4 regions of the Burkholderia sp. AU33423 genome follow, and region 4 is predicted to be linked to each of the others. Evidence: predicted binding sites of a transcription regulator. Region 4 holds the regulator's gene; each other region holds the start of a gene.
What was found. Region 4 encodes HrcA, which represses chaperone genes, less so after heat shock. Its sites were predicted from a motif close to TTAGCACTCNNNNNNNNNGAGTGCTAA; they were not measured.

Region 1 (4,640 bases), on a different contig from region 4:
AGGCCGATCACCGGCTCGTCGATCGAACGTGTTGCGATCAGGCCGAGCGCATACGGGATCTTGATCGCATAGTCGGTGCGCTGTTCTTCCTGGTTCGGGATGCCGATCAGCGTGAACGATGCGGGTGCCGGCTGCGTTTCCCATTCGGATTCGATCGCGGCGAGCTTCATCTTCTGCACTTCGCCGGTCGTATAGCCCGATTCGTCGCCGAGCACGATCACGCAGAGCGTCGCCGCGAGGCCGAAGCCGGCCGCGACCGCGAACGAGCGCAGCGCGAAGTCGACGTCGCGCTTCTTCAACAGGTACCACGACGACACGCCGAGCACGAACATCGCCGCCGACACATAGCCGGCCGACACCGTATGCACGAACTTCACTTGCGCGACCGGGTTGAAGAGCACGTCGAACAGGCTCGTCATCTCCATGCGCATCGTCTGGTAATTGAACTCGGCGCCGACCGGGTTGTTCATCCAGCCGTTCGCGACGAGGATCCACAGCGCGGACAGGTTCGAGCCGAGCGCGACGAGGAACGTGACCATCAGGTGCTTGACCTTCGACAGGCGGTTCCAGCCGAAGAAGAACAGGCCGACGAACGTCGATTCGAGGAAGAACGCCATCAGGCCTTCTACCGCGAGCGGCACGCCGAAGATGTCGCCGACATAGTGCGAGTAGTACGACCAGTTCGTGCCGAACTGGAATTCGAGCGTGATGCCGGTCGTCACGCCCATCGCGAAGTTGATCCCGAACAGCTTGCCCCAGAACTGGGTCATGTCCTTGTAGACCTGTTTGCCGGTCATCACGTACACCGCTTCCATGATGACGAGCAGCCAGGACAGGCCGAGCGTCAGCGGCACGAACAGGAAGTGGTAGAGCGCCGTGATGCCGAACTGCAGACGTGACAGATCGACGACTTCACTACTTATCATGGTGGTCTCCCTCGGTAGATGCAGGCGCCGGTACCGAGAGCAGCTTCTCGGCGACGGCGGCAGGCGGCAACGACATGTGCTCGGCCTGCGGATGATTGAAGAATGCGTATTTGAGCGACATCAGGAGGATCAGCTTGACGATCAGCACCAGGGTGATGTCGCGGGCGAGGGTCGGGCCGCGTGCCCACGCGGCGATGCGCGCGCGCCAGCCGATCGTGCCGGCCGGCCGCGGCGGAGGCGGCGCAGGCTCTTTATTGATCGAGATCAAGGCGATTATCCTGAATCGATTTAAGACTGATTTGGGGCGACTTTACGTCGGATTTATGACGGCCGTGAAGCTGTTTTAATCCTTTTGCGCCTGACGTGCCAATTTTAAAAGGACGGCTTTCCGATGCCGAGTGCTGCGCTGCGGCAGACCGTCGCGAAACGCGGGCCGAAACTTGAGGCAGATCAAGGTTATGCGGAAGGGGCCCCCCAAACGGCCTATTACCTGACGAATCAGGTCAATTAATCCGCACTAAAGCGAGCCGAAAAACGAACGAAGCAGCGAATGAAAAGCAGCGGAAAAGACAGGCGAAAAAAAACCGCTGCCGGTCGGGCAGCGGTTTTTGATGAGGCGCTCTAAATCGCAGCGATTTATGCGTATTCGGCGAGGGCAGTGCGCATCTTTTTCATCGCGCTCGCTTCGATCTGACGGATGCGTTCCGCCGACACACCGAACTCGGCAGCCAGATCGTGCAGCGTCGAGCCGCCCGAGCCGTCGTCGTCGACGTGCAGCCAGCGCGCCTCGATGATGCGTCGGCTGCGCGCGTCGAGTGCGCCGAGTGCCTGCGCGATGCCGTCCGTCTGCAGCGTGTCGCGCTGACGCGCGGCCAGCACGGCGGTCGGTTCGTTGTGCGAGTCGGCCAGGTAGGCGATCGGCGCGTACGATTCCTCACCGTCCTCGACCTGTCCTTCGAGCGCGATGTCGCCGCCCGACAGGCGCGTTTCCATTTCGGTCACGTCTTCGCGCTTGACGTTGAGTTCCTTCGCGAGGCCGTCGATTTCCTCGGGCGTCATCGCCTGCAGGCCCTTCTTGTGGCTGCGCAGGTTGAAGAACAGCTTGCGCTGCGCCTTCGTCGTCGCGACCTTCACCGTGCGCCAGTTGCGCAGGATGTACTCGTGAATCTCGGCCTTGATCCAATGGATCGCGTACGACACGAGACGCACGTTCTGGGCCGGATCGAAGCGCTTCACGGCCTTCATCAGGCCGATGTTGCCTTCCTGGATCAGGTCGCCGTGCGGCAGGCCGTAGCCGAGATAGTTGCGCGAGATCGACACGACGAGCCGCAGGTGCGACAGCACGAGGCGGCGTGCGGAGTCGAGGTTGTTGCTTTCGCGGAATTCGGTCGCGTACTGGCGTTCCTCTTCCGGCGTCAGCAGCGGAATGCGATTGACGGCCTGGATATACGCGTCGATGTTGCCAAGCTGGCCGGGCAACATCGATTGGGCTGCGAGCGCCAGCGAGCCTGCCGATGCGGCCTTGGCCGGCGTGGGGCTCAGGGTGTTCGGGAGGGTCAGGGCGTTGCTCACTAAAAAACTCCTTTGGAATCAGGGACAAACCCCCGGTCTCGGATGAGATTCCGGGAGCCATCTTAGCACTCCCGGAAACCGAGTGCTAATTCCTTAGAGCAAGCGTGGGCATCGGAGTTCCCACTTTTTCTATCGAGCAAGTCGAGTCGATAGTCTATTCTGCGACAGAGCGGACGAAGCGAAGTTCCGTAAGCCGTTGTTTCTGATGGCAATCAGTAGACGATTTCAATTTTTGTCGTTTCGGAAGGAAGCCATTTCGCTTTGTGATGCCTATCCGAAAAGTCCTTTACCATACCATTCAGTTCGCTTGAGCCGGCCGAAGCGGCAGGCTCCATTCAACCCACAAAGTTGGAGTGTCAGATGAACAATAAGAAGAATCGCCGGCCCCGCAGCCGGCTTGCGCTGCACGCGCTGCTGGCGGCGTCACTTCTGGGCGGATCGGGTGCGGCGTGCGCGGATCGATGGGGGATTCAGGCGGGCGGCGGTTTTTCGGATCGCCGCGGCGTCGACAAGGCCGATCTCGGCGTGGTGTGGGATCCGGGCTGGAACTGGTGGGAAATCGGCGGCTGGCACTTCGCGTTCGTCGTGGAAGGGCACGCCGGCTACTGGCACACGGGCGGCAACGTCCACAGCAGCATCGGCGAATTCGGCGTGACGCCGATGTTCCGCTTCATCAAGAGCGCCGGGGAGATCCGCCCGTTCATCGAGGCCGGCGGCGGCGTCAGGCTGCTGACGCACCCGACGATCTCGGATCACTTCTCGTTGGGGACCGCGTTCCAGTTCGCGCCGACGGGGGGCGTGGGCGTGCAGTTCGGCCAACGGCAACAGTATCAGGTCGGCTACCGTTTTGAACATGTGTCTAACGCGGGTATCAAAGAGCCGAATCCTGGTATAAATTTCCACCAGTTCTACTTGCAGTACAACTTCTGATCCGCACGCCCGCGCACGGCGTGCGCGTTGCCGAGGAGTCAGGCGATGGCGAAGGTGGTCGATGCGATCCGCGCGCTCGAGCGCGATCGGTTCCGGGCGATGGTGGACGGGGACGGCGAGGCGCTCGACACGCTTTTGTCGGACAAGGTGTTCTTCGTACACACCAACGGCAAACGCGAAACCAAGCAGCAGTTCATCGACGCCATCGTCGCCGGCCGCCGCCGCTATCGCCAGATCGAAATCCAGTCGCAGGACGTGCTGCCCGTCGGCGATGAAACCTGCGTCGTCACCGGGCGCGCGTTGATCGAGATGGAAACGAACAACGGCGGCCTGGTCTTCCCGATTGCCTATACCTCCGTCCACACCCACCAGCAGGGCCGCTGGAGCCTGTTCGCGTGGCAGGCGACGCGGTGCGCGACCGAGACATGAGCGCGCGTGGCGCTCCTTTTCATGTCCCGACCGAAGCGGCCTTCTGGGCCGTTTTTTGCTGCCTCGTGCGGCGCGGATCGCGCGGCGCACGGGCGGTCACGCCCCGCTCGCTGACGTTTGAACCCTGAAACGGAACCTGCCGCTCAGGCCGCCGCGCGGCGATCCGCGCAGTGCCAGGCCGAGCGGTTGATCGCGCTGACGACCGCATCGCGCGCGGCGCTCGCCGCATCGGCGTGCAGGCCGACGCCGTGCCGCAGCGGCGCATCGCCGACCCGGCAGCCGACCGATACCGCGATCCGTCCATCCGCCGTGCGTGCGTGTTCGCACGATGCGACGTCGATCGCCGCGCCGGCGGCCGCCGCGAACGCCGCGGCAAAACGTCGCACGGCCTCGTCGGGCGTCGTATCTGCGGCGGGCGCTGCCGCGATCTCGCGGTTCTGCCAGCGCGCGCCGTTGCCGTGTCGCGCGGCCGGCCCGTCGGTGTCGAAGAATTCGCGCGCGAACAGCGCGCAGATCGCGTCGCCCGTCACTTCCTCGCCGGACGCGTCGGCGAGCGTCTGCACCGCATGGCTGAATTCGATCTGCACGCGGCGCGGCGGCGTGAAACCCATCCCGCGTTCGAGCAGGAACGTCGCGCCGCCCTTGCCCGACTGGCTGTTCACGCGGATCACCGCGTCATAGCTGCGGCCGAGGTCGGCCGGGTCGATCGGCAGGTACGGCACTTCCCAGGCCGCATCGGGGCGCTGCTGCGCGAAGCCCTTGCGGATCGCGTCCTGGTGCGAG
Region 2 (4,640 bases), on a different contig from region 4:
CGCGTGTAGCGCGCGGCCGGCGCATAGCAGATCGGCAGCGGCCGATGTGCGCTCGCCCAGGCGCCGAGGTACGGACCGTGCACGTGGATCACGACGCCGACTTCCGGCGCCTCGCGGAACACGTCCGCATAGCGCGGCCCGTTGCCGCCCGCGCGCGCGTCGCCGTGCAGCACGTTGCCGTCGAACGTCACGACGACCGGCTGGATCTCCTGCGACGCGGCCCAAGGGCTCGGTGCCGACAGCGCGACGATGAGTTCCGTGCCCGGCACGCGCTGGAACGCCTGGAACGTGTTGGTCGCGGACAGCGTGCGCGTGTCCTTCAGCACGCGTTCGGCCTGCGTGAATTCGCGCGTGGCGCGCTCGACGAATGCCACGAGTTCGCCGCTGTCGATGGTTGAGGTGACGGACATGAGGACGGTTTCCTTGATCGGATGGACGGATGGGCTCGCATCGCGATGTCGTAACACCGCGACGCACGGCCACCGGATCAGCAGCAATCGTGCCAGCCGGGCAGCCATGCGTCGAAGGCCCGCGCCACGGTGCGCGTGCGCCTTTTGCACGACGCGTGCCGTGCGATCCTCGCGTGCGCCTCTGTTGCGGGAGCAACAGCCTGCCGGCCCGGATTGTTGCGCGACGCGCAGCCGGTCCATGCGGGGACGGCCCGACGCGCCGCGCGATGGCCTGTCACACCGTGCGTCGCCTCTGCCACGCGCGCGCTGGTTCGAAACTTGCGTCGTGGTCAGCCCGCGCCGCGCACTGTCCGGCACGTCCGATCCGACTTCACCGACACCCATCCGACCATGACGCTTCTCCCCCTGCGCGGCCATGCCGCGCGCACGCTGCTGGCTTCGACGCTCGCCGTCTCGTCTCTCCTCTCGCATGCGGCTTCCCCCGGCCGCGTGCCCGCACCCGATCCGTTGCAGGGCGACGGCCGCGTGTCCGCGTTCTACACGTGGGACCGCGACATTCCGGCGACGCCCGGCGTGCTGCTGCGCACCGAGCCGCTTCCGGCGACGCTCGGGCTCGCGAGCGCCGGGCGCCAGCTGCGCATCCTGTATGCATCGACCGACGGCGTCGGCGGCCGCACGCCGATCGCCGTGTCGGGTGCGCTGTTCGTGCCGCGCGGCACGCCGCCTGCCGGCGGCTGGCCGATCGTCGCGTGGGCGCACGGCACGTTCGGGATGGCCGACATCTGCGCGCCGTCGTGGTTCGGCCGCTCGTACCGCGACGTGCGCTACCTGAACGCGTGGCTTCAGCAAGGGTTCGCGGTCGTCGCGACCGACTACCAGGGGCTCGGCACGCCCGGCCCGAATCCTCAGCTCAACAACCGCTCGAACAGCTACACGCTGCTCGACAGCGTGCGTGCGGTGCTCGGCGGCGTGCCGGGCCTCGCGAACGAGGTCGTGCTCGTCGGCCAGTCGCAAGGCGGCTCGGCCGTGTTCGCGGCGGCCGGCTACGCATCGGCCTATACGCCCGAACTCGCGATCCGCGCGACCGTCGCCACCGGCACGATCTACAACGCGTCGCCCGCTACGCTCGCGTCGCTGCCGAAGTTCGAGAGCGCGTACCGGCGCGATCCCGGGCGCGTCGATCCGACGCTCGCGTACCAGTTCTACTCGGTGCTCTCCGCGCAGCAGATCGACCCGTCGCTGCGCGCGGACGAGGTGCTGACCGACCAGGCCTTGCCGATCCTCGAACAGTCGCGCATCAGTTGCCTTGCATCGCTCGAGGACGACGCGGCGCTCGCGCACCTCACGCACGCGAACACCGTGAAGCCCGGCGGCGATGCGCGGCTGAAGGCATGGTGGGATGAATACCTCAAATACCCGACGCTGAAGATCGCCACGCCCGTCTTCATCGGCGCGGGCGCGGACGACGGGCTCGCGCCGCTCGAACTCGCGCTCGCGAAGGACGCATGCGCGGCCGGCACGACGGTCGAGGCGCACCTGTATGCGGGCCGCGAACACAACGGCACCGTGAACGCGTCGCTCGCCGATTCGATCCCGTTCGTGAAGCGCGTGCTCGCCGGCGAGACGATCCGCCCGGTCTGCACGCCCGCCGCCCAGCAGGCCGTGTCGCAGTAGCGGGGCGACGCGCTTTTGCACGACGGCGCGAATGCATTTCGGAATCCGTTATTGGATTGCGCCGCCGCGCATTTTTATACTCGTCAGCACTCTCTGTTAAAGAGTGCCAGCCCATTTCAACAGATCAGCACAGGACGAACCAATGAGCCTACGCCCCTTGCACGACCGCGTGATCGTGAAACGACTCGACCAGGAAACCACCACCGCATCGGGCATCGTGATCCCCGACAGCGCGGCGGAAAAGCCCGACCAGGGTGAAGTGATCGCCGTCGGCCCCGGCCGCAAGGATACGGACGGCCAGCGCATCGTGCCCGACCTGCAGGTCGGTGAACGCGTGCTGTTCGGCAAATACGCAGGGCAAGCCGTCAAGGTGGACGGCAACGAGTTTCTCGTGCTGCGCGAGGAAGACATCGTCGCGGTCGTCAATCAATAACGGAGCGCAATCATGGCAGCGAAGGAAATCATTTTCAGCGACGTCGCACGGGCCAAGCTGACGGAAGGCGTGAACATTCTCGCGAACGCGGTGAAGGTCACACTCGGGCCGAAGGGCCGCAACGTCGTGCTCGAGCGCAGCTTCGGCGCGCCCGTGGTCACGAAGGACGGCGTGTCGGTCGCGAAGGAAATCGAACTCGCGGACAAGCTGCAGAACATCGGCGCGCAGCTCGTGAAGGAAGTCGCGTCGCGCACCAGCGACGCCGCCGGCGACGGCACCACGACGGCCACCGTGCTCGCGCAGGCGATCGTTCGTGAAGGCCAGAAATACGTCGCGGCCGGGCTCAACCCGCTCGACCTGAAGCGCGGCATCGACAAGGCCGTCGCGGCGGCCGTCGACGAGCTGAAGAAAATCAGCCGGCCGACCACCACGAGCAAGGAAATCGCGCAGGTCGCGACGATCTCCGCGAACGGCGAGGAATCGATCGGCCAGCGCATCGCGGAAGCGATCGACCGTGTCGGCAAGGAAGGCGTGATCACCGTCGAGGACGGCAAGTCGCTCGCGGACGAACTCGATGTCGTCGAGGGGCTGCAGTTCGATCGCGGCTACCTGTCGCCGTACTTCATCAATAACCCCGACAAGCAGATCGCCGAGATCGAAAGCCCGTACATCCTGCTGCACGACAAGAAGATCTCGAACATCCGCGACCTGCTGCCGGTGCTCGAACAGGTCGCGAAGTCGGGCCGGCCGCTGCTGATCATCGCGGAAGATGTCGAAGGCGAAGCGCTCGCGACGCTGGTCGTGAACAACATCCGCGGGATCCTGAAGACGGTGGCCGTGAAGGCGCCGGGCTTCGGCGACCGTCGCAAAGCGCTGCTCGAGGACATCGCGATCCTCACCGGCGGGCAGGTGATCGCCGAGGAAACGGGCTTGACGCTCGAGAAGGCGACGCTCGCCGAACTCGGCCAGGCGAAGCGCATCGAGGTCGGCAAGGAAAACACGACCGTGATCGACGGCGCGGGCGATGCGAAGAACATCGAGGCGCGCGTGAAGCAGATCCGCGTGCAGATCGACGAAGCGACGTCGGACTACGACCGTGAAAAGCTGCAGGAACGTGTCGCGAAGCTCGCGGGCGGCGTGGCGGTGATCAAGGTCGGCGGCGCCACCGAGATCGAAGTGAAGGAGAAGAAGGACCGCGTCGACGACGCGCTGCACGCGACGCGCGCGGCCGTCGAGGAAGGCATCGTGCCGGGCGGCGGCGTCGCGCTGATCCGCGTGCGGCAGGCGATCCGCGAGCTGCAGGGCGTGAACGCCGACCAGAACGCGGGCATCAAGATCGTGCTGCGCGCGCTTGAGGAACCGCTGCGCCAGATCGTCACGAACGCGGGCGAGGAAGCGAGCGTCGTCGTCGCAAAGGTGGCCGAAGGCTCGGGCAACTTCGGGTACAACGCGCAGACGGGCGAATATGGCGACCTCGTCGAATCGGGTGTGCTCGATCCGACCAAGGTCACGCGTACGGCACTGCAGAACGCGGCGTCGGTCGCGGGGCTGCTGCTGACGACCGATGCGACCGTGTTCGAAGCGCCGAAGGATGCGGTGCCGGCGGCGGCGCCGGGCGGCCCGGGTGCGGGCGGGCCGGGGTTCGATTTCTGACGGTGTAGCGCGTGTGCCGTGTGCCGGTTCGCCGGCATGCGCGCGATCTTGCAGACTCCCCGTGTCTCGCAGACTCCCCGTGCGCGTGGCGATAAAAGTCGTCACGCGTTTTTTCATTGGATTGGCGAAGCAGAGCGACGTGCCAACCCGCCAGCTCGCTCGGGTAAGATGAAAGCCCGTCCCGTCGCGCTGCCCTCCACGCCATGTCGACCACCCTCACCACCTTGCTTCCACTCGCCGGCGTCCTCTTGCTGAGTGTCGCCAGCCCCGGCCCGAACTTCGTGATCGTCACGTCGACCGCGGTCGAGTCGCGCCGCGCCGGTGTGATGACCGGCGTTGGCCTGGCCGCCGCGTCCGGCACCTGGGCGGCAATTGCGATCGCCGGGCTCAGCCTGCTCGTCACGCATGTCGCATGGGTGCACACGGCGCTGCGGCTGGCGGGCGCCGCCTACCTGATCTGGCTCGGCCTG
Region 3 (4,640 bases), 150 kb from region 4:
GAAACCTTGCGGCTCGGCGAGTGCGCCGGCGGCGGCCGTCAGTGCGGCGACGGCCAGTGCGCCCGTCGCGAGACGGCGAAGCGGGGCGGATGGATTCATGTGGGGCTCCTGGGGAGCGCGCCGTCCGGGCGGCGCGCGAAAATGGTCAGCGTGGGCGCGTCGCTCAGAACGTGATCGTCGTCCGCGCGCCGAGCACGAACGTGTTGCGCAGCGGCTGGGTCGCGTCGCTCGGGTTCTGGCCGGCGCCGGCATTGAACGTGTACTGCGCGTCGGCCTGGACGATCCACCACGGGTTGACCTGGTACTGGTAGGTCGCTTCGAGCGTCGTCTCGCGCGTGCGCACGCCGTAGGGGCCGGTCGCGAACGTTCGCGCGGTCTGGTCGAGGTCGGTCACGTGGTTGCCGACCTGGATGTACGTGACGCCGAGGCCGACGCTGTCGTTGTCGCGGCCTGCGAACGGCGCCTTCAGCACGATCCCCGCGTTGGCGGAGAAGCTCACCAGGTTGCGGTCGCCCGGCGCGCCCATCACGCGCGCGAACACGCCGAGGCTGCGCGGCCCGGTCGGGTCGGGGCGCCAGATCATCTGGTCGGCCACCGCGTAGAAGCTGTAGTTGCCGTGACGCTGCTGCGCGTCGCCGTTCGACGCGGGATCCGAGAGCGACAGCCCGTCGGTGCCCACGTTCTGGTCCGCGAAGCGGCCGTTGTGATACCAGACGCCGATCTTGTAGGTGCCCGGCAGCCCGCTCGAGCGGCCGGTGTCCATTTCGCCGTCCGACGGCTGGTTCAGCGCGTACTGCAGTTCGCCGATATAGAGCGCGCCGTTGTGCAGGTTGAAGTTGGTGCCGCTGAGGTTGTTCGGGTTGTTGCCGAGCGGGTCGCCGTCGAACACGCCTGCGAGCGCGGTGAGTTTCGGCGTGAGCTGCGCGCGCACGCGCACGCCGAGGCCCGCGAGCGGATACGCGGGGCCGCCGTTCGGCAGGTCGTACGACGGCAGCGCGGGCCAGCCGAACATCGTGTTGACGAACGTGTTCGCATACGTGCTGACCATGAATTCCTGGTCCAGGCTCTGCTGGCCGATCTTCACGTCGACGCGCTTGTCGAGGAACGACTGCTGGTACCACAGCTCCCACAGGCGCGTCGTGCCCTGCGCCTCGATGCCGCTCGCGGTGTTGAGCGTGCCGAGGTTCCGCGCACTCAGGTTGGTGCCGTGGATCTGCAGTGCGCTGACGTTGAACGTGCCGCCAGGCAGGCCGATTGCCTTCTGCGTGTCGACCGTCAAGGTGGCCGTCGTCAAGCCGTCGTACGCGCCGCCGCGGTTCAGGCCGCCGCGCAGGTTCGCGAGGTATTCGCTGGTTTCGGTGATCTGCAGCGTCGCGCCGTACTTGCCGAGCCACGGGCGGATGCCGCCCATGTCGCCGAGCAGGCTCTGGCGCGTCCAGATGCCGGTCCACATGTTGGTCGGCTTCGCCTGGATCGCCAGGTCGGCCTCGGGGGCTTCGGGCTGTGCGTCGACCGGCACGTCGGCGAAAGCCGCGCCGCTCGCGAACGATGCACACGCGAGGATGGCCGCGCACGCGGCGGGGCGCATCCGGGCCCGGAGGTTGTCTCCCTCGAACGACGCAAACTTCATATCAAATCCGTGGTTCTAATTAGTGTGGAGTCCTGCTTGTCGGTCGCTGTCCGGATGCTCGGCACCGATCGGCCAGGGCATGAAGATGAACGCAACGCGGCGCATCGTAGGAGTCTCAAATGAGAAAGTCAATGTAAACGAGAATGATTCGCATCTAAATTACTGAATGTAATCCACCTCCTTACGGATGGAGCCCGACATGTGTTTGGTGCCGAGGTAAACCGTAAATATCGCCGTAATGAAAATGAATGCTTCGATGCGGATCGATGGATCCGCGGGGCGGGGCGCAGGAGGCAACCGGCGGGCGCCGGATGACGCGTGCCGGCGGACGGAATCGACGCCGCTACGGAATTTATGAGGTAATGCCGCCGATCGCAGGAACTCCGTGCTTTCCCGGTGTCCAAACGGGGCTGGATGAGATTCCCGGGCCGCGCGGCCCCATCGACAAGGCCGGGCGACGCTTGTCGGGGTTTGTTTTCAAAGGATTTTTTGTCGGATCCTCGTGCTTTTTTCGCCCCATCCCCGCCTTGAAAATTCGTCCGGTTCCCCTTCTTGAATTTGTCAAAACCCGTCCATATAATTAGCACTCGCTGCACGAGAGTGCTAACAATTCTCTGCCGGGCGACCCGCCGGGCAGATTCCCTAAGCGTTCTTCAATCTCAGTCAAGAGAGGAGTGAATATGAACCTTCGTCCTTTGCACGATCGCGTGATCGTCAAGCGCCTGGATCAGGAAACCAAGACCGCCTCGGGCATCGTGATCCCCGACGCAGCAGCTGAAAAGCCGGATCAAGGCGAAGTCCTGGCCATCGGCCCGGGCAAGCGCGACGACAAGGGCGCACCGATCGCACTCGACGTGAAGGTCGGCGATCGCGTCCTGTTCGGCAAGTACGCTGGTCAGACCGTCAAGGTCGACGGCCAGGAACTGCTGGTCATGCGCGAAGAAGACATCATGGCCGTGGTCAACGCGAAGTAAGCGTCCACTGACGGTACATATTCCCAAGAATTCAAGGAGTTAGAAGATGGCAGCTAAAGACGTCGTATTCGGCGATTCCGCCCGTTCGAAGATGGTCGAAGGCGTGAACATTCTCGCCAACGCAGTCAAGGTCACGCTGGGTCCGAAGGGCCGCAACGTCGTGCTCGAGCGCAGCTTCGGCGGCCCGACGGTCACCAAGGACGGTGTGTCGGTCGCGAAGGAAATCGAGCTGAAGGACAAGCTCCAGAACATGGGCGCGCAAATGGTCAAGGAAGTCGCTTCCAAGACCAGCGACAACGCAGGCGACGGCACGACGACGGCAACCGTCCTCGCGCAATCGATCGTTCGCGAAGGCATGAAGTACGTCGCATCGGGCATGAACCCGATGGACCTGAAGCGCGGCATCGACAAGGCAGTCGCAGCGGCTGTCGAAGAGCTGAAGAAGATCAGCAAGCCGTGCACGACCAACAAGGAAATCGCACAGGTCGGCTCGATCTCGGCGAACAGCGACACGTCGATCGGCGATCGCATCGCTGAAGCGATGGACAAGGTCGGCAAGGAAGGCGTCATCACCGTCGAAGACGGCAAGTCGCTGGCTGACGAACTCGACGTCGTCGAAGGCATGCAATTCGACCGCGGCTACCTGTCGCCGTACTTCATCAACAACCCGGAAAAGCAAGTCGCCGTCCTCGACAACCCGTTCGTGCTGCTGCACGACAAGAAGGTGTCGAACATCCGTGATCTGCTGCCGGTGCTCGAGCAAGTCGCGAAGGCTGGCCGTCCGCTGCTGATCATCGCGGAAGACATCGAAGGCGAAGCGCTCGCAACGCTGGTCGTCAACAACATCCGCGGCATCCTGAAGACCGTTGCGGTCAAGGCGCCGGGCTTCGGCGATCGTCGCAAGGCGATGCTGGAAGACATCGCGATCCTGACCGGCGGCCAGGTGATCGCGGAAGAAACCGGCCTGACGCTCGAGAAGGCAACGCTGGCAGAACTGGGTCAGGCGAAGCGCATCGAAGTGGGCAAGGAAAACACGACGATCATCGACGGCGCAGGCGAAGCCGTGAACATCGAAGCACGCGTGAAGCAAGTGCGCGCGCAAATCGAAGAAGCGACGTCGGACTACGACCGTGAAAAGCTGCAAGAGCGCGTGGCCAAGCTGGCCGGCGGTGTTGCAGTGATCAAGGTCGGTGCTGCGACCGAAGTCGAAATGAAGGAAAAGAAGGCACGTGTCGAAGACGCACTGCACGCAACGCGCGCAGCTGTGGAAGAAGGCATCGTGGCAGGTGGCGGCGTTGCGCTGATCCGCGCTCGCACCGCGATCGCGGGCCTGACCGGCGCTAACGCCGATCAAAACGCCGGCATCAAGATCGTGCTGCGCGCAATGGAAGAGCCGCTGCGCCAGATCGTCACGAACGGCGGCGAAGAAGCCAGCGTCGTGGTGGCGGCAGTTGCTGCAGGCCAGGGCAACTACGGCTACAACGCAGCGACGGGCGAGTACGTCGACATGGTCGAAGCCGGTGTCGTCGACCCGACCAAGGTCACGCGTACCGCACTGCAGAACGCAGCGTCGGTTGCAGGCCTGCTGCTGACGACGGACGCAGCTGTTGCTGAACTGCCGAAGGAAGATGCACCGATGCCGGGCGGCATGCCGGGCGGCATGGGCGGCATGGGCATGGACATGTAATCGACTTCGGTCGATGGTGTCCGGAGCGCGCAGCGATGCGCGTTCCAGCCAAAAGAAAAGACCCGCAGCGATGCGGGTCTTTTTTTATGTGCGCGCGGATTTCGATGCGTGCGCGGGGCGGCCGGAGGTGCTGCGCCCAAAGGGCCTGACGTGGGGGCGACGGCGGGGCATGCCCCGCCGCACGTGCGTCAATGCCGGTGCGATGTCCTCGGCACCGGGTCGGCCTTCACGGCCGGCGGCGTATCCGAATCTTCGTTGCTGCGCGCCCAGAAGAACCGGTCGGGCAGGTACGCCCCCATGCCGGGCCGGAACGCATCACGCACGGCCTGGTACAGGTATTCCTGCGCCT
Region 4 (4,640 bases):
GACCGTATATCCGGTGGCACCGCACATTGCTGGTGCAAATAAGGGTGAAAACTGCGATTTCAAGAGGGTTATCCGCCGGCATTCTCCAATACCGCGAAACAACCGCGCGTCACGCCGGGGCATCGGCCGCATAGTCCGCCAGATCGGGCGAAACGGGCGGTAACAACGCTTACCTGGCAAGTACTAGCTTGGCACAGGCCCGCTGCACTACACTCCACTCAAGCGTCGGAAAAGCGTGTTTACCCCTAGCTGACCGCCGCCTGACATCCACCTGGCGCCGTTTTCACCCTTCTTCTCGAGGGGAGTACCATGAAACTGACGTTTGCGATCTCGGTGGTCGCGCTGGTACTCATTGCCGGCACCACCACCATCTGCCTGTCGGGAGCCGTCACCGACCGCACGACCGAATACGGAAGCGCGCGAGCGACCTTCGACCAGATGTTCAGCTCCCACCAGAAAATCTGTCGATGATGCGCCGGTCGCGCTTCGTCGGCCGGCCGTGCAATTCGGCTGCCGGCTCACGATACGTGCGGCGCCGCTCCAGTTCGGCGAGCCGTGCGGCCCGCCCCGCTTCCGTTTCCGCATAAAGCGTCTGCGCGACGCTCGCCGGCCCGCGCACGTCGCACACGCCGAGCACGGCAATGTGCCAGACGATGCCGTCGATCGCAATCTCGACCTCGTCGCCCACGCGCACGTCCTTCGCCGGCTTGACCGCCGCGCCGCCAATCTTCACGTGCCCCTTGTCGACCGCATCGGTCGCGAGCGAGCGCGTCTTGAAGAACCGGGCCGCCCACAGCCATTTGTCGATGCGCAGCTTCGCGCCCAGTTCGGTCGAAATCTTGTAGTTCATCGCAGCCTCCGCCGGGCCGCCCCAAGGAGGCTGACCGCCCCCTCGGGGGGCAGTGAACGAAGTGAGCGTGGGGGTCGTTTCATCTCAACCCACCGTTTCGGGCTGCGCGGCCCTGACCGGCCAGCCCTGCAGATTCTCGGCGACGATCTCGCCGAGCGCACCGATCCACGCGGACGCGCCATTCAGGCACGGAATGCGGTGGAACGCCTTGCCGCCGCCGGCGAGGAATTCGTCACGCACTTCCATGCCGATCTCCTCGATCGTCTCCAGGCAGTCGGCCGTGAAACCGGGACAGAACACGTCGGCCCGCCGCACGCCGGCCTCGCCGAACTCGCGCAGCGTCGGCGCGGTATACGGCTGCAGCCATTCGGCCTTGCCGAAACGCGACTGGAACGTGACACGGCATTCGGTCGTCGACAGCCCGAGCGCGGCCATCAGCAGCGCACCCGTCTGCTGGCACTGGTCGTGATAGGGGTCGCCGAGGTCGAGCGTGCGCTTCGGCACGCCGTGGAAGCTCAGCACGAGCTTGTCTCCGGCCGCGAAGTCGGGCCGGCCGTGCTGCGCCCAATACTGGCGCACCTGCTCGGCCAGCGCATGGATATAGGCCGGATGGTCGGCGTAGTGCCGCACCGTGCGCACCTCGGGCTGGTTGCGCATGCGCGCGAGCGCGTCGAATGCGGCGTCGAAGGCCGTGGCCGTGGTCGACGCCGAGTATTGCGGATACATTGGCATCAGCAGCACGCGCTCGACGCCCGCACGCTTGAACTGCGCGAGCGCGTGCGAAATGTTCGGGCTGCCGTAGCGCATCGCGTAGTCGACCATCACGTGATAGCCGTTCGACGTGAGCAGACGCCGCACGCTGTCGGTCTGGCGCTCCGTGTACACGCGCAGCGGCGAGCCCTCGGGCATCCAGACCGCCGCGTATTTCTTCGCGGACGCGCGGCCGCGCAGCGGCAGGATCAGCGTGCGCAGCAGCACCTGCCAGACGGCCTGCGGAATCTCGACGACCCGCGGATCCGACAGGAATTCGGCCAGGTAGCGCCGCACCGCACGCGGTGTCGGGGCGTCGGGCGTGCCGAGATTGATCAGCAGCACACCGATGCGATGGGCAGCCGCGGTGCTCGAAGGCGGCTCAAGATCGAAACGCATGGGCAATTACGTGCTCGGGGCACGGGACCGGACGGCTCTCAATTATAGCGGGCCGCTCCGCGCCGGTCGGCTGGCCGTTCGGCCGACTGCCGGCACACGCGGTGCCGCGGCACGATGACGGGGCAGGATCGGGCTGGCGACGGCAGGCTACTGCTGGCTCAGCGTGAGCGACAGCAGGCGCGCGGTGATGTCGACGATCGGTATCACGCGGTTGTACGCCATGCGGGTCGGGCCGATCACGCCGAGCGTGCCGACGATCTGCCCGTTCACCTCGTAAGGCGCGGTAACGACGCTCATTTCCTCGATCGGCACGAGCGTCGATTCGCCGCCAATGAAGATCTGCACGCCCTGGGCGTGGCTCGACACGTCGAGCAGTTGCAGGAGGCCCGTCTTTTGGTCGAATACGTCGAACAGCTTGCGCAGCCGCGCCATGTCGGACGAGAGATCCGCCACTTCGAGCAGGTTGCGCTCGCCGGAAATCAGCACGGTGTCCTCGGTGTCGGGCACCTCGGTGCTGGCCGTCACGGCGGCGTGCATCAGCGCGGTCATGTCGCCGCGCAACTGGTCGATCTCGTCGCGCAGGCGGCGGCGCACCTCGTCGAACGACAGTCCGGCGAAATGCGCGTTGATGTAGTTGGACGCCTCGGTCAGTTGCGACGGCGAGTAATCGCGCGGCGTCGCGAGCATCCGGTTCTGCACGTCGCCCTCGGGCGTGACGATGATCAGCAGGATGCGCTTGTCCGACAGGCGCATGAACTCGATCTGCTTGAACACGTGGCTGCGGCGCGGCGTCAGCACCACGCCCGCGAACTGCGACAGGTTCGACAGCACGCTCGCGGCGGCCGCCACGACCCGCTGCTGCGGCTCGCCCGCCTGCAGCGTGTTCTGCACCTGCCGCGCCACGGCTTCGGCGTCGATCGGCGCCTCGACCGTCAGCATCGTGTCGACGAACAGCCGGTAGCCGCGCGGCGTCGGCACGCGGCCGGCCGACGTGTGCGGGCTCGACACGAGGCCGAGCTCCTCCAGGTCGGACATCACGTTGCGGATCGTTGCCGGGCTCAGCTCGAGCCCGGAGTAACGGGACAACGTGCGCGATCCGACTGGCTGACCGTCGGCGATATACCGTTCGATCAGGGTTTTCAGGAGGGTTCGTGCGCGAGGATCTAGCATGGTGGAAAATTTTAGCGCAACCGCGCGACCGCGGCGAGTGGCGTCGGCTACCGTTGCGCGGGCCGGCCCGATCCGGCCCCGACTGCGCACAGCCGGTTCTTTTCGTCAACGAGCTATGGTGTAATGCCGGCATGAAAACCGGTAATCTGTTCAACACTGTCGCGCTCGTCGGTCGGAGCAACACGCCGAACATCGCCGAGCCGCTCGCCACGCTGGCCGCCTGCATCGCCAAGCGGGGCTTCGAGGTCGTCTTCGAAGCCGAGACCGCGCGCGAGATCGGCATCACCGGCTACCCGGCGCTGACCCCGGCCGAAATCGGGGCGCGTGCCGATGTGGCGGTCGTGCTGGGCGGCGACGGGACGATGCTCGGCATCGGCCGTCAGCTCGCGCCGTACAAGACACCGCTGATCGGGATCAACCACGGGCGGCTCGGCTTCATCACCGATATCGCGGCGGCCGACATGCAGGCGCTCGTCCCGGTGATCCTGTCGGGCAAGTTCGAGCGCGAGGAGCGCGCGCTGCTCGAAGCGCGGATCATGCGCGACGGCGAACCGATCTACCACGCGATCGCCTTCAACGACGTCGTCGTGAACCGCAGCGGCTTCTCCGGGATGGTCGAGCTGCGCGCTTCGGTCGACGGCCGGTACATGTACAACCAGCGTTCGGACGGCCTGATCGTCGCCACGCCGACCGGTTCGACCGCTTATGCGCTGTCGTCGGCCGGCCCGATCCTCCATCCGCAGCTGGCGGGCATCGTGCTCGTGCCGATCGCGCCGCATGCGCTGTCGAACCGGCCGATCGTGCTGCCCGACGATTCGAAAATCGCGATCCAGATCGTCGGCGGCCGCGACGTCAACGTGAACTTCGACATGCAGTCGTTCACCGCGCTCGAACTGAACGACACGATCGAGGTGCGCCGCTCGAAGCATACGGTGCCGTTCCTGCACCCGATCGGCTACAGCTACTACGCGACGCTGCGCAAGAAGCTGCACTGGAACGAACACGCCTCGAACGAAGACGACAAGGCGTCCTGACGCCACTCCGCCCGACACCATGCTCCGCCACCTCTCGATCCGCGACTTCGTCATCGTCGCCGCGCTCGATCTCGAATTCGACAGCGGCTTTTCCGTCTTTTCCGGTGAAACCGGCGCCGGGAAATCGATCCTGATCGATGCCCTTGCCCTCGCGCTCGGCGAACGTGCCGACGCCAGCGTCGTGCGCACCGGCTGCAGCCGCGCCGACATCACCGCCGAATTCACGCCGCACGACCGCGTCGCGCGCTGGCTCGACGAACATGCGTTCGACACCGAGGACACCGTGATGCTGCGCCGCGTGATCGATGCGAACGGCCGGTCGCGCGCGTTCATCAACGGCACCAGCGCGACGCTCGCGCAGCTGCGCGAGCTCGGCGAAATGCTCGTCGACATCCACGGCCAGCATGCGCACCAGCTGCTGATGCGGCCGGATGCGC

Region 1: the regulator HrcA is predicted to act here: its motif matches at 2,561-2,587, upstream of rpoH (RNA polymerase sigma factor RpoH).
Region 2: the regulator HrcA is predicted to act here: its motif matches at 2,168-2,194, upstream of CFB50_RS20995 (co-chaperone GroES).
Region 3: the regulator HrcA is predicted to act here: its motif matches at 2,211-2,237, upstream of groES (co-chaperone GroES).

Annotation. Positions count from the first base shown of each region.
Region 1 covers NZ_NKFH01000005.1:676,062-680,701, reverse strand. Annotated here, with positions in the region: gene CFB50_RS15665 (cytochrome ubiquinol oxidase subunit I) at 1-926, opposite strand, end outside; gene cydP (cytochrome oxidase putative small subunit CydP) at 916-1,194, opposite strand; gene rpoH (RNA polymerase sigma factor RpoH) at 1,563-2,498, opposite strand; gene pagL (lipid A 3-O-deacylase PagL) at 2,859-3,428, shown strand; gene CFB50_RS15645 (nuclear transport factor 2 family protein) at 3,474-3,857, shown strand; gene leuA (2-isopropylmalate synthase) at 4,001-4,640, opposite strand, start outside.
Region 2 covers NZ_NKFH01000007.1:546,401-551,040, reverse strand. Annotated here, with positions in the region: gene CFB50_RS21005 (class II aldolase/adducin family protein) at 1-410, opposite strand, end outside; gene CFB50_RS21000 (alpha/beta fold hydrolase) at 801-2,084, shown strand; gene CFB50_RS20995 (co-chaperone GroES) at 2,227-2,517, shown strand; gene groL (chaperonin GroEL) at 2,530-4,170, shown strand; gene CFB50_RS20985 (LysE family translocator) at 4,374-4,640, shown strand, end outside.
Region 3 covers NZ_NKFH01000004.1:381,712-386,351, forward strand. Annotated here, with positions in the region: gene CFB50_RS04390 (hypothetical protein) at 1-99, opposite strand, end outside; gene CFB50_RS04395 (carbohydrate porin) at 164-1,630, opposite strand; gene groES (co-chaperone GroES) at 2,311-2,604, shown strand; gene groL (chaperonin GroEL) at 2,651-4,291, shown strand; gene CFB50_RS04410 (hydroxymethylpyrimidine/phosphomethylpyrimidine kinase) at 4,480-4,640, opposite strand, start outside.
Region 4 covers NZ_NKFH01000004.1:226,890-231,529, reverse strand. Annotated here, with positions in the region: gene CFB50_RS39405 (hypothetical protein) at 310-471, shown strand; gene CFB50_RS03675 (RNA-binding S4 domain-containing protein) at 443-850, opposite strand; gene hemH (ferrochelatase) at 935-1,999, opposite strand; gene hrcA (heat-inducible transcriptional repressor HrcA) at 2,147-3,169, opposite strand; gene CFB50_RS03660 (NAD kinase) at 3,301-4,203, shown strand; gene recN (DNA repair protein RecN) at 4,223-4,640, shown strand, end outside.